3 regions of the Flintibacter sp. HCN-6482 genome follow, and region 3 is predicted to be linked to each of the others. Evidence: predicted binding sites of a transcription regulator. Region 3 holds the regulator's gene; each other region holds the start of a gene.
What was found. The regulator NrdR, encoded in region 3, represses ribonucleotide reductase genes. The targets are predictions, from matches to a motif close to CACNANATNTNGTG.
Positions count from the first base shown of each region.

Region 1: the regulator NrdR is predicted to act here: its motif matches at 1,837-1,850, upstream of WKS99_RS03315 (ribonucleoside triphosphate reductase).
Region 2: the regulator NrdR is predicted to act here: its motif matches at 2,643-2,656, upstream of nrdD (anaerobic ribonucleoside-triphosphate reductase).

Region 1 covers NZ_JBBKBK010000001.1:677,750-681,923, forward strand. Annotated here, with positions in the region: gene WKS99_RS03315 (ribonucleoside triphosphate reductase) at 1-1,715, opposite strand, end outside; gene WKS99_RS03320 (anaerobic ribonucleoside-triphosphate reductase activating protein) at 1,903-2,595, opposite strand; gene WKS99_RS03325 (hypothetical protein) at 2,599-3,873, opposite strand; gene WKS99_RS03330 (AAA domain-containing protein) at 3,857-4,174, opposite strand, start outside.
Region 2 covers NZ_JBBKBK010000004.1:81,419-85,592, forward strand. Annotated here, with positions in the region: gene nrdG (anaerobic ribonucleoside-triphosphate reductase activating protein) at 1-309, opposite strand, end outside; gene nrdD (anaerobic ribonucleoside-triphosphate reductase) at 412-2,538, opposite strand; gene mnmA (tRNA 2-thiouridine(34) synthase MnmA) at 2,845-3,921, shown strand; gene WKS99_RS11975 (hypothetical protein) at 3,955-4,174, shown strand, end outside.
Region 3 covers NZ_JBBKBK010000002.1:173,811-177,984, forward strand. Annotated here, with positions in the region: gene WKS99_RS05850 (Ppx/GppA phosphatase family protein) at 1-28, opposite strand, end outside; gene WKS99_RS05855 (alanine/glycine:cation symporter family protein) at 136-1,539, opposite strand; gene nrdR (transcriptional regulator NrdR) at 1,732-2,187, shown strand; gene WKS99_RS05865 (glutamine synthetase III family protein) at 2,245-4,174, opposite strand, start outside.

The DNA of each region.
Region 1 (4,174 bases), on a different contig from region 3:
TAGCCCACGGGCAGATGGGAGGAGTTGGTGTAGTAGGGGGTCCCGTTCTCATTGGCGGTGATGATGTCGGGGAACTGGGCCTTGTCGTGCTTGGCGAAGCGGTAGGTGGTGGACTCGGCGGGGGTGGCCTCCAGGTTATAGAGGTCGCCGTACTTCTCCTGATAGTCGCTTAAACGCTCCCTCATATGGTTGAGCACGTCCTTGGCAAAGGCCTGGGTCTCCTGGTGGGTCAGGTCAGCCTGGAGCCACTTGGCGTTGAGCCCCACCTCGTTCATGCCAATCAGGCCAATGGTGGAGAAATGGTTATCAAAGCTCCCAAGATAACGCTTTGTATAGGGATACAGCCCCGCATCCAGCAGCTTAGTGATAACGGTGCGCTTGGTCTTCAGCGATCTGGCCGCCACGTCCATCAGGTGGTCCAGTCGCTTGTAGAAATCCTCTTCACTCTCCGCCAGATAGGCGATGCGGGGCAGGTTGATGGTGACCACGCCCACAGAGCCGGTGGACTCGCCGGAGCCGAAGAAGCCGCCGGACTTTTTCCGCAGCTCCCGCAGGTCCAGCCGCAGGCGGCAGCACATGGAGCGCACGTCGGAGGGCTCCATATCGGAGTTGATGTAATTGGAGAAATAGGGGGTGCCGTACTTGGCGGTCATCTCAAAGAGAAGCTTGTTGTTCTCCGTTTCGCTCCAGTCAAAGTCACGGGTGATGGAGTAGGTGGGGATGGGATACTGGAAGCCCCGGCCATTGGCGTCCCCTTCGATCATGATCTCGATGAAGGCCTTGTTGACCATATTCATCTCTTTTTTACAGTCGCCGTAAGTAAAGTCCATCTCCTTCCCACCCACGATGGCGGGCAGGTTCTCCAGGTCCTTGGGCACCGTCCAGTCCAGGGTGATGTTGGAGAAGGGGGCCTGAGTCCCCCAGCGGGATGGGGTGTTCACGCCGTAGACAAAGGACTGGATGCACTGCTTGACCTCCTTCTGGGTCAGGTTGTCCACCTTGACAAAGGGGGCCAGATAGGTGTCGAAGGAGGAAAATGCCTGGGCCCCAGCCCACTCATTCTGCATGATGCCCAGGAAGTTGACCATCTGGTTGCACAGGGTAGACAGGTGGCTAGCGGGGGAGGAGGTGATCTTACCCGGAATACCGCCCAGCCCCTCCTGGATGAGCTGCTTCAGAGACCAACCGGCGCAGTAGCCGGTGAGCATGGACAGGTCGTGGATGTGGATCTCGGCGTTCCGGTGGGCGTCAGCGATCTCCTGGTCATAGATCTCACTGAGCCAGTAGTTTGCCGTAATAGCCCCGGAGTTGGACAGAATCAGACCGCCCACGGAGTAGGTGACGGTGGAATTCTCCTTCACCCGCCAGTCGTTGATCTGCAGATAGTCGTCCACCAGGTCCTTGTAGTTCAGCAGGGCGGAGTTGACATTGCGCACCTTCTCCCGCTGCTTGCGGTACAGAATATAGGCCTTGGCCACATCGGCGTAGCCCGCCTCAGACAGCACCCGCTCCACACTGTCCTGGATATCCTCTACGGCGATCCGGCCGTCCTTGATCTTGGGCTCAAAATCGGCGGTGACCCGCAGGGCCAGCATATCGATCACACTGGGGTGATACTGCTTCTCCATGGCCTCAAAGGCTTTGGTAATGGCGGCGGATATCTTGTTGAGCTCAAAGCTGGCGGCGGTGCCGTCCCGTTTTGTCACCTGGTACATCAGAAGTCCCTCCACATTTCTTTCTATGACAAAGCCGGCCTCTCCCGGCGTTTCAGCGCCTTTTTACTATACCACCGGCTGGAGCGGCCGTCAATATATAGTTTCAAATATTTTCAACAAACACAATATCTTGTTGCTATATACAAAAAGGCGAGGGCAACTTTTGGTCACCCTCGCCAAAGCCCTCTCACTCCAGCCCCCGCAGGCTCACCTCGTCCACATAAGGGCGAACCAGGGCGGCGAAGCCCTCCAGCTCCTCTCGGGAGCAGGGGTGGAGGCCCGGCTGGAGTACGGTGTCCCGGTCCGCGAAGGACTGGAGGAAGTACCTCCTGGCGCCGGACAGCCAGGGGCCGATGGCCCGGAAGGAGTCCCGGTTGTGAAACTCCCGTACCACGGTGGTCCGAAATTCATAGTCCACCGCCCCAGACAGCAGATAGGACACGCTGTCCCGGACAGACGCCAGCTCCAGGCCGTACACCCCCGCTGTTTCCCCGTACCGCTCCGGGCTGTTCTTCACGTCCATGGCCACATAGTCCACCAGCCCCTCCTCCACCAGCCGGCGCAGCCGGTCCGGATGGGTGCCGTTGGTATCCACCTTGACCTGAAAGCCCAGCTCTTTGATCTCGCCCAGCAGGCGGGGCAGGTCGGGGCGCAGCAGGGGCTCCCCTCCTGTGACGCACACCCCGTCCAACAGGCCCTTTCGCCTGTTCAGGAAGGCCAGAAGCCCCTGGTCGTCTGTTTCTGGGGGACAGGTGCCGGTAACCAGCTCGCCGTTATGACAGAAGGGGCAGCGGAAATCGCAGCCGCTCAAAAAGACGGTGCAGGCCACTTTGCCGGGATAGTCCAGCAGCGTCATTTTTTGCAGTCCGTGTATCTCCATGGCTTATACCTCCTCTCTCTCCGTACGGGCCAGCTCCTGGGGGCTGTCGGCGGGCCGACGGCGGACCGTCAGCCTATCCAGGTACCGCTGGTCCTCTTCCTCCCCCTCCGGTCCGGGACGGTGTTCTAAAAGTGTCTGCTGGAGCCGGTCCAGCTGCCCTTCGTCCAACACGGGGTGGCAGACGCTCCCCATAGTCTGCGGCTGTGTGTTGGCCAGCCAGGGGTTGCGGTACAGCTCATGGAGGGCATCTATTCCCCGGCCCTCGCCGGCCTGGGCCAGCAGGACCTCTATATCCTGGTCGGTCACCCGGAAATGGAGATTGCCCTGGTCGTCCAGATAGCCGGTTTGGGCACATTGGCCCAGAGAGCGGGGAAAACCTCTCAGCGGGATATAGAGCCGGTCTCCCCTGCCCTCCGCCAGCTGCTGTGCCGTCCAATCCCGGCTGTTCTCCAGCAGGCCAAGGATCTGTTTGCGCAGGTCAGGTCTCCGGTGGAGCAGGGGAGAAAAAATCTCAGAGGGCTCCCCGGTGTAGTAGTCCAGCGCCTCCGTCTCGCCCCCCTGCCAGCATACGAAGTAGTAGGGAGTAAAATACTGCTCCAAAGGTTCTCCGCTATTGAGGACCACCCGGCTCACCCGCTGGGGCAGATTGCGCTCGATCCGCTCCTGGCCGGACCAGGGGTCCAGGATGCGCCGCTTCAGAGCCTCCTCCTCCAATACCACCCGCTCGTCGAACATGTCCAGTGGCAGTCCGTCCCGGAAGGGTACCTTGGCTCCCTCCTCATGGTGGAGGGAAATGTAGAGGTCCTGGCTGTTATAGGGGATCAGCCGGGTACCGGGCTGATACTCCCGCGTCAGGGGAATCAGCCCCAGGGCGTCCACATAGAGCCGCCGCAGCGACCGGGCCGGGTATATCTTCCTACCTCTTTGGATGGACTTGGCACACAGCTGGGTGTATTCCAACCCCTGGGGTCCTTCCACGATGTGCCCCTGGGTTATCAGCGCGGAGTAGAAACTCTTGGCCATCTCCACTCCCTCCAGCCCAAGCAGGCGGAGCAAATCGTCCCGGTCCTTCAACCGCTGGCTGGGGGCGCACTCCATCACCGCCCGGTCCATAAATTCCTCCAGCACAGACCAATCGCTCTCCAACTCCTCTACCAGCTCCAAAGGCAGTCCATAGACCGGGTGGTACACCTTGGCGAAGCAGGCCACCGGCCGTACGGCGGCCAAGCCGCTCAATATCTCATTGACCCGGCGGGGCCGGTTATTCTTCCTTGCCATGGGACACCTCCAGCCGCTGATAGACGCCGTTCTGCCGGCAGTAGTCCAGCAGAGCGGAGAAATACTCCCGGGGGTAGCGGCTCCCCTGGAAGGGGGGCTTTTTGGCCCGGGTCTGGGTCAGGGTCTCGCTGTCCCCCACCATGACCAACAGCCGCTTGGCACGGGTCATGGTCACGTTCAAGCGGCGGACCTCGCTCTCAAAGCCAATGCCGTGCTGGGGAGAGGAGCGGACAAAGCAGTAGAAGATGATCTCCTTGTCTCTCCCCTGAAAGGAGTCCACCGTGGCTATGTCGATCCGGTC
Region 2 (4,174 bases), on a different contig from region 3:
GGAGTAGCACCAGATGTCCTTTTCTGGAAACCGGGCTCGGATCGCCCGGACCAGTTCCAGCACCGCCCGCTGGTTCTGAGGCTCGAAGGGCTCGCCCCCCAGCAGGGACAAACCACGAATGTAGGGTTTGGACAGGCAATCCAGTATCTTCTGTATCTGCTCCCCGCCAAAGGGCTGACCGTACGCGAAGTCCCAGGTCTCCGGGTTAAAACACTCTTTGCAGTGGTGCGTACAGCCAGACACGAAGATGGAAGTCCGTACCCCCGGCCCGTTGGCCACGTCGATGGGCCGGATATCGGCATAGTTCATGGCAAAACCTCCAAACTTTCCGGAATGAGGAATAAGGAGTTAGAAATGGGAACACGGGGGCAACGGACCCATCACAGCCGACCTCCTCAATTTCTAATTCACTTAAAGGTGCAACACTCTGGACTTGATCTCCTTTGTTTTGCCCACGTTCCAGTAGTTCTCTCCCAGATAGCCGCAGGTACGGCGGGTGACGTTCATCTTGGACCGATCCTTGTTGTGGCAGCAGGGGCACTCCCACTGGTTGTCGTCGTTGATGACGATCTCCCCGTCGAAGCCGCACACCTGGCAGTAGTCGCTCTTGGTATTGAACTCGGCGTATTGGATATTGTCATAGATGAAGCGGACAACCTCCTTCATGGCCTCCAGATTGTGGCGCATATTGGGGATCTCCACATAGGAGATGCACCCGCCGGTGGAGATCTTCTGGAACTGGCTCTCAAAGGTGAACTTTTCAAAGGCGTCGATGTGTTCCCGCACGTCCACATGATAACTATTTGTATAATACCCCTTGTCAGTTACGTCAGGTATCGTGCCAAACCGCTCCTTATCAATGCGTGCGAAGCGGTAGCACAGAGATTCGGCAGGTGTGCCATAGAGGGCAAAGCCGATATTCGTCTCCTTCTTCCAGTCGTCACAGGCCCGGCGCAGCCGGTTCATCAGCCTGAGGGCGAACTCTGTGCCGCCCGGCTGGGTGTGGGAGCAGCCCTTCATCAGCTTGGTCACCTCGTACAGCCCGATATAACCCAGAGAGATGGAGGAGTACCCGCCGTACAGCAGTGGCTCAATGGGAGCCCCCTTGGGCAGGCGGGCGATTGCCCCGTACTGCCAATGGATGGGTGAGGAGTCGGACTTCACGTTTTTCAGCGCGTTGTGCCGGCACATAATGGCCTCGAAGCACAGGTCCAGCCGCTCCTCCAGCAGCGTCCAGAACTTCTCCTCATCCCCCCTGGCCAGAATGCCGATCTGGGGCAGGTTGAGGGAGACCACTCCCTGGTTGAAGCGGCCCTCGAACTTATAATTCCCATTCTCATCCTTCCAGGGGGCCAGGAAGGAGCGGCAGCCCATGGGCGAGAACACGTTGCCCTCATAGTTCTCCCGCATCTTCTTGGCGGAGATATAGTCGGGGTACATCCGCTTGGCGGAGCACTTGACGGCCAGTTCCGTGATGTAGTCATATTTGCCCCCTTTGAGGCAGTTGTGCTCGTCCAGCACATACACCAGCTTGGGGAAGGCGGGGGTGATGTAAACCCCCTTCTCGTTCTTGATACCCTCCAGCCGCTGGCGCAGCACCTCCTCCACGATCATAGCGTTCTCTTCCAGATAGGGGTCATCTTCCTGGAGGTTGAGGAACAGAGTGACAAAGGGGGACTGTCCGTTGGTCGTCATCAGGGTATTGATTTGATACTGGATAGTCTGGACACCGGATTTCAGCTCATCCCGCAGACGGTCGGCCACCAGCCGCTCCAGGGTAGCCTCGTCCACCTGTCCGGCACATTCATAGGCGATGTGCTTTTTGAATTTCTCCCGGCTGCGGCGGAGATACTTGCCCAGATGGCTCATATCCACGCTCTGCCCTCCGTACTGGTTGGAGGCCACGCAGGCGATGATCTGGGTGGTGACGGTACAGGCCACCTGGAAGCTCTTGGGGCTCTCGATGAGCTTGCCGTTCATCACAGTGCCGTTGTCCAGCATATCCCCAATGTTGATGAGGCAGCAGTTAAAAATGGGCTGGACAAAGTAGTCTGCATCGTGGAAGTGGATGGTCCCCTCGTCGTGGGCCTTGGAGATATGCTCGGGCAGCAGGATGCGCCGGGTCAGATCCCGGCTCACCTCCCCGGCGATATAGTCCCGCTGGGTGGCTGCGATCATGGTGTTCTTGTTGGAGTTCTCCTCTGCCAGCTCCTGGTTCTCGTTGCGCAGCAGAGAGAGGATAGACTCGTCGGTGGTATTAGCCTTGCGTACCAGGGCTCGGTTATAGCGGTAAATGATGTAGGTCTTGGCCAGGTGGAACTTGTTTTCCGCCACCAGCCCCTGCTCCACCAGGTCCTGGATGTCCTCCACCAGCATCCGCTGGCGCTTGAGTCCCTCGATGTGGTCGATGATGGCGTCGATGCGCGCCCGGTCAAGCTGTTCCTCCGGCGGCACCTCGGCGTTGGCCTTTTCGATGGCGGTAACGATCTTGCTTCGGTCATAATCCACGATGGTCCCATCGCGCTTGATCACTTTCATAGCTGGTCTCCCTCTCCCGTATCTTTATGGTATACTATCTAACCGGCGGCATGGCCGCCAGACACTGTCAGGGGAGAAGTATACCATGTCCTTTTTGTTTTGTCCACTACATCTTGTATGTCACCTCTTATTTTTTACCAACGGATACAACATATATTTTTTGAAGAAACCAGAGAAAACGGGAACTTTCTTTCCTCTTTCTGGCCTTTTTGGTTGATACAAGGGCCAAAGTGTGATATACTTTGTAACGAATTTCGGCAAATCGCCGGATTGACCCTTATTTGTCCCGGCAGGAGGTGTCCCCATATGCAAAATCGAATCGCTGTGGCCATGAGCGGTGGTGTGGACAGCTCCACCGCCGCCTGGCTGCTTCAGCAGGAGGGACACGACCTAGTGGGCGTTATGCTGAAGATGTTTGATGGCGCGCTGGTCAACGGGAGCCGGGAGGATGGCAGACCTCCAGATGGCGTGGAGGACGCCCGGTCCGTGGCTGGGAAGCTGGGTATTCCCTTCTATGTGCTTGATGCCCGCGCCCCTTTCCGCTCCCATGTTCTGGACACCTTTACCTCCGCCTATGAGCGGGGGCTTACCCCTAATCCCTGCGTGGTCTGCAACCGGTATGTCAAATTCGGCTTTTTACTCCAGCAGGCCTTGGAGTCAGGCCGGGATCAGGTGGCCACCGGCCATTACGCCCGGCTGGAGCTGGACCGGGGGAGCGGCCGCTGGCTGCTGAAGAAGGCGGCCCATCCAGAGAAGGACCAGAGCTATGTACTGGCTGGTCTAAACCAGGAGCAGCTCTCCCGCTCCCTGTTTCCCCTGGGCGCTCTGTCCAAGGAGGAGGTCCGCTCCATTGCCGCCCAAGCTGACCTCATCAACGCCAAGAAGGGGGACAGCCAGGACATCTGCTTCATCCCTGACGGGGACTACGGCTCCTTTATCCGCCAGTATACTGGAAAGAGCTATCCCTCCGGCCCCTTTTTAGATGAGGGTGGAGCGGTCCTGGGGGCCCACACCGGCATCATCGACTACACCCTGGGCCAGCGGCGGGGGCTGGGGGTATCCTCCACCCGTGGGCGCCTCTATGTCAAGGAGGTCCGGCCCCAGGATAACTCCGTGGTACTCTCCTGCAATGACAGCCTGTATGGCTCCACCCTCACGGCGGCGGATCTGAACCTCATCGCCTGTGACCACCTTTCTGCTCCTGTCCGCCTGCGGGCCAAGGTCCGCTACCGCATGGCGGAGCAGCCCTGCACTGTGGAGCAGACCGGGCCGGACACCATCCACCTCGCTTTTGACCAGCCTCAACGGGCCATCACTCCCGGCCAAGCCGTGGTCCTGTATGACGGTGACACGGTGGTAGGTGGGGCCACCATTACCCCCTGATTCCTCACAGATACGAAAGGAGCTCCCTGACCCATGAGCCACAAGAAGTATAAAAAGCGCCACTCCCAGTCCACCATCAATGCCAAACGTCAGGCCAATCAGGCCAAGCTGGCCGACGAGAAGGACCGCGCCAGGAAGCGGATGGACCCCACTGCCCGCACCCTGCTCTTTGGCAACCTGGTTTTTCTGTCCATTACCGTGCTGCTCGAGCGGAACGGGCTCATCTCCCCCCTGTTCAGCGGCGCCTGCACAA
Region 3 (4,174 bases):
AGCCAAGGTCTACTACGCCGTGTATCATGGCAGATACCCCTTTCCCATATGAAAGATCGATGGGTACAGTGTTCCCAGATCTGACAAAAATAAAGCGATCCTCTCTGCCAAACCGGGGCAGGCGGATAAATTTTATTATAGCATATCATGGTGGGGGTTTCTTTGATGAAATGGTAAAATGGAGGTTAAATTTGCGTGCCGCAGCTCTGTCCACTGCCGCAGGGTGGAGAGAGCCTCAGGGGCCAGCATAAGGAGGGCGGCCAGATTAGGAAGGGCCATCAGGGCGTTGGACAGGTCCACCAGCAGCCAGATAGCGCCCGGCTCCCACAGAGCGCCGGCCAGAGTACAGGCCAGAAAAACCGTCCGATAGGCCGGGAGTAAACGATCACCTCCTGAGAGATAGCGCAGGCACTGCTGTCCGTAGTAGCTCCAGCCCAGGATAGAGGAGAAGGCAAAGAGGAGGAGGGACAGGGCTACCACCCCCTCCCCGGCCCGGCCTAGTACAGAGCCGAAGGCGGCGGCGGTAAGCGGGGCACCCGTCAGCATAGATGGATTCGCCGGGTCCCACACGCCGCTGACCAGGATGGTAAGAGCGGTGACGGTACATACCACCAGCGTAGATAGAAATACCTCAAAGACACCCCACATCCCTTGTCGGGCAGGGTGGTCCACCTGGGCGGCCCCGTGGGCCATGGCAGAGGTGCCCAGCCCGGCCTCGTTGGTAAACACTCCGCGTGCCACCCCATACCGCAGGGCGGAGGCCACCGTCCAGCCAGCTCCGCCGCCCAGAGCGGCGGAGGGGGACAGGACGCAGGTAAAGATGAGCTCCACAGCTTCAGGGATAGCCCGCCAGTTGCCGGCCAGTACAAGAGCACCGCTGCCCAGATAGAGCAGAGCCATGGCTGGGACCAGGGCGGAGGATACCTTGGCGATGCGGCCGATGCCGCCCACCATCACCAGTCCTGCCAGCAGGGTGGTGACCACGCCTGCCCAGACCCGCTCCAGGCCGAAGGTGGCCTCCAGGGAGAGGGCGATGGAGGAGGACTGAACTAAGTTGCCCCCGGCCAGGGTAGCGGGCAAACAGGCCAGAGCAAACCAACCTGCCAGCAGAGGAGAGCCCACGCCGTCCCGTAGGTAAAACATGGGCCCGCCCTGGAGTCCCCCGCCGGGAGCCGGCCGCTGATACTTTACGGCCAGCAGCTTCTCACCACAGCCTGTCATCATAGCCAGCAGGGCTGAGATCCACATCCAGAAAACGGCCCCAGGCCCGCCCAGGGTCAGGGCGGTGGCCACCCCGGCGATGGAGCCCGTTCCCATGGTGGAGGCCAGGGCGGTGGCCAGAGCTTGGAGGGAGGACAGGCCGCCCCCCGCTTTTTTCCTACCATGGAACAGGGAACCGAGCGTGGAGCGCAGCCACAGGCGGAAACCGAAGATTTGAAAGAAACCGGAACCCAGAGAGTAGACCAGGCCGGTGAGAAGAAACAGCCCCAACAGCCAGGGCGACCAGATGAAGTCTGTCAGACGGGCTAGAAATTCCATATCGTATCACCTCGCTCTACCACAGATATGCCGGAAAAGAAGGGGACAGTCCTGTTTTTTACCCTTGTCTAGTTCTGGCCTGCTGTGTTATAATAACCATATAATGATTATAAAAACTTGATTTTGCCCTGCTCCTTCGTCGGGACCGCGAGAGATGGCGGAGAGAAAGACAATACCTGGGAGGTATGTGGTATGAAGTGTCCCTACTGTGCCTATTTGGAGAGCAAGGTCGTGGATTCCCGCCCCGCGGACGAGGGGGCCAGCATCCGCCGCCGCCGGGAGTGTCTATCTTGCCACAAGCGGTTCACCACCTATGAGACTATGGAGAGTCTGCCCCTGATGGTGGTGAAAAAGGACGGCAGCCGCCAGAGCTTTGACCGGAACAAGGTACTCAGCGGCCTGATCCGGGCCTGTGAGAAGCGCCCAGTGCCCTACCATATGCTGGAGGAGATGGTCAATGAGATCGAGCAGGTCCTCCAGAACAAGATGGAGCGGGAGATCAGCTCCTCCGAAGTGGGCGAGCTGGTCATGGAGCGGCTGAAGAAAATCGACGAGGTGGCCTATGTTCGCTTCGCCTCGGTGTACCGTCAATTCAAGGACATCAACACCTTCATGCATGAGCTGAACAAGCTGCTGGAGGACAAATAGGGAAATAAGAGACCTCCCCGCCGGCGGCGGGGAGGTCTCTTCATGTTGCGGACAAGATCATACTTCGAAAAGGAGGTCACCGTAGGTGGGGACAGGCCACAGGTCCTTATCCACCAGAAGCTCCAGCTCATCCACCGGGTGGCGGAGGGCGGCCATAGCGGGCACCACAGCGTCGTGATAGGCGTGGGCCATCTCCTTGATGTCCTGGATGGCGTCCACACGGTCCATCAGAGGTTTGAGCTGGTCCAGGGCGGCGGAGGCGTCGGCCAGATAGGAGCTGACTTGGATGAGCAGCTTGCGCTGAACGGTGAGGTCGGCCTGGGGACAGCCGGAGGCCACAGCGGTTATGGACTGGCCCAGCCGGGTGGTATAGGCGATAGCGGTGGGGATGTAGTGCTTGGAGGCCATATGGATCATGGTGTTGGCTTCGATTTTGATCATCTTCACATAGGTTTCGTACATGATCTCCGCCCGGGCCTCCAGCTCGGTCTTGGTGTAGATGCCGAACTTGGAGTACAGCTCCTCGGCCTTGGGGGTGGTGAGGGCGGGGATGGCGTCCACCATAGAGGGGAGGTTGGGCAGGCCCCGGCGGACAGCCTCGGCCACCCACTCGTCAGAATAGCCGTCGTCGTTGAAGATGATGCGCTGGTGCTGGCTCATCCAGTCGTGGATCAGCCTGGAGCAGGCCCCGTGAAAGTCCTCGGCCCCCTCCAGGATATCGGCAGCCTGGCAGAAAGCCTCGGCCACGATGGCGTTCAGGGCCACATTGGCCTCAGCGATGGAGTCGGAGGAGCCCACCATGCGGAACTCAAACTTGTTGCCAGTGAAGGCGAAGGGGGAGGTGCGGTTCCGGTCAGTGCCGTCCTTGTCCAGGACAGGGATAGTGGATACGCCGGAGTCCAGCTTGCCGCTGGCCAGCAGCTTGATGGATTCAGAGTTGGACACGATCTGTGCCACCACGTCGTCCAACTGGTCCCCCAGGAAGATAGAGATGATGGCGGGCGGGGCTTCCTGAGCGCCCAGACGGCTCTCGTTACCCACGCAGGAGGCGGAGCAGCGCAGCAGGTCGGCGTGGTCGTCCACCGCCTTCATGATACAGGCCAGCACCAGCAGGAACTGGAGGTTTTCGTTGGGCGTGTCGCCTGGAGCCAGCAGGTTCTCCCCCTGATCGGTGGAGATGGACCAGTTGTTGTGCTTGCCAGAGCCGTTGACCCCCACGAAGGGCTTTTCGTGGAGCAGGCAGACCAGGCCGTGGCGGGTGGCCACCCGCTTCATGGTCTCCATGGTCAGTTGGTTCTGATCAACGGCCAGGTTACAGGTGGTATAGATGGGGGCCAGTTCATGCTGGGCGGGGGCAGCCTCGTTGTGCTGGGTGGTGGCGGGAATCCCCAATTTCCACAGCTCCCGGTTCAGGTCAGCCATAAATTCGCCCACCCGTGGGCGGATCACGCCGAAATACTGGTCGTCCATCTCCTGCCCCTTGGGGGCCGGAGCCCCGAAGAGCGTTCTGCCGGTATAGATCAAGTCACGGCGCTTGAGGTACTTGTCCCGGTCTACCAAGAAATACTCCTGCTCGGCCCCTACGGAGGGGGTAACCTTTTTGGCCTGGGTGTTGCCGAACAGCCGCAGGATGCGCAGAGCCTGGGTGTTGATGGCCTCCATGGACCGGAGGAGGGGGGTCTTCTTATCCAAGGCATCGCCAGTGTAGGACACGAAGATGGTGGGGATGCACAGGACGGTGCCGCAGGACATCTCCTTGACAAAGGCGGGGGAGGTCATGTCCCAGGCCGTGTAGCCCCGGGCGTAGTGGGTGGCCCGGAGGCCGCCGGAGGGGAAGGAGGAGGCGTCTGGCTCTCCCATGATCAGCTGCTTGCCGGTGAACTGAAGCAGGGTTCTGCTGTCCTGCGGCGGCGTGAGGAAGGAGTCGTGCTTCTCGGCGGTGATGCCGGTAAGGGGCTGGAACCAGTGGGCGTAGTGGGTAGCGCCC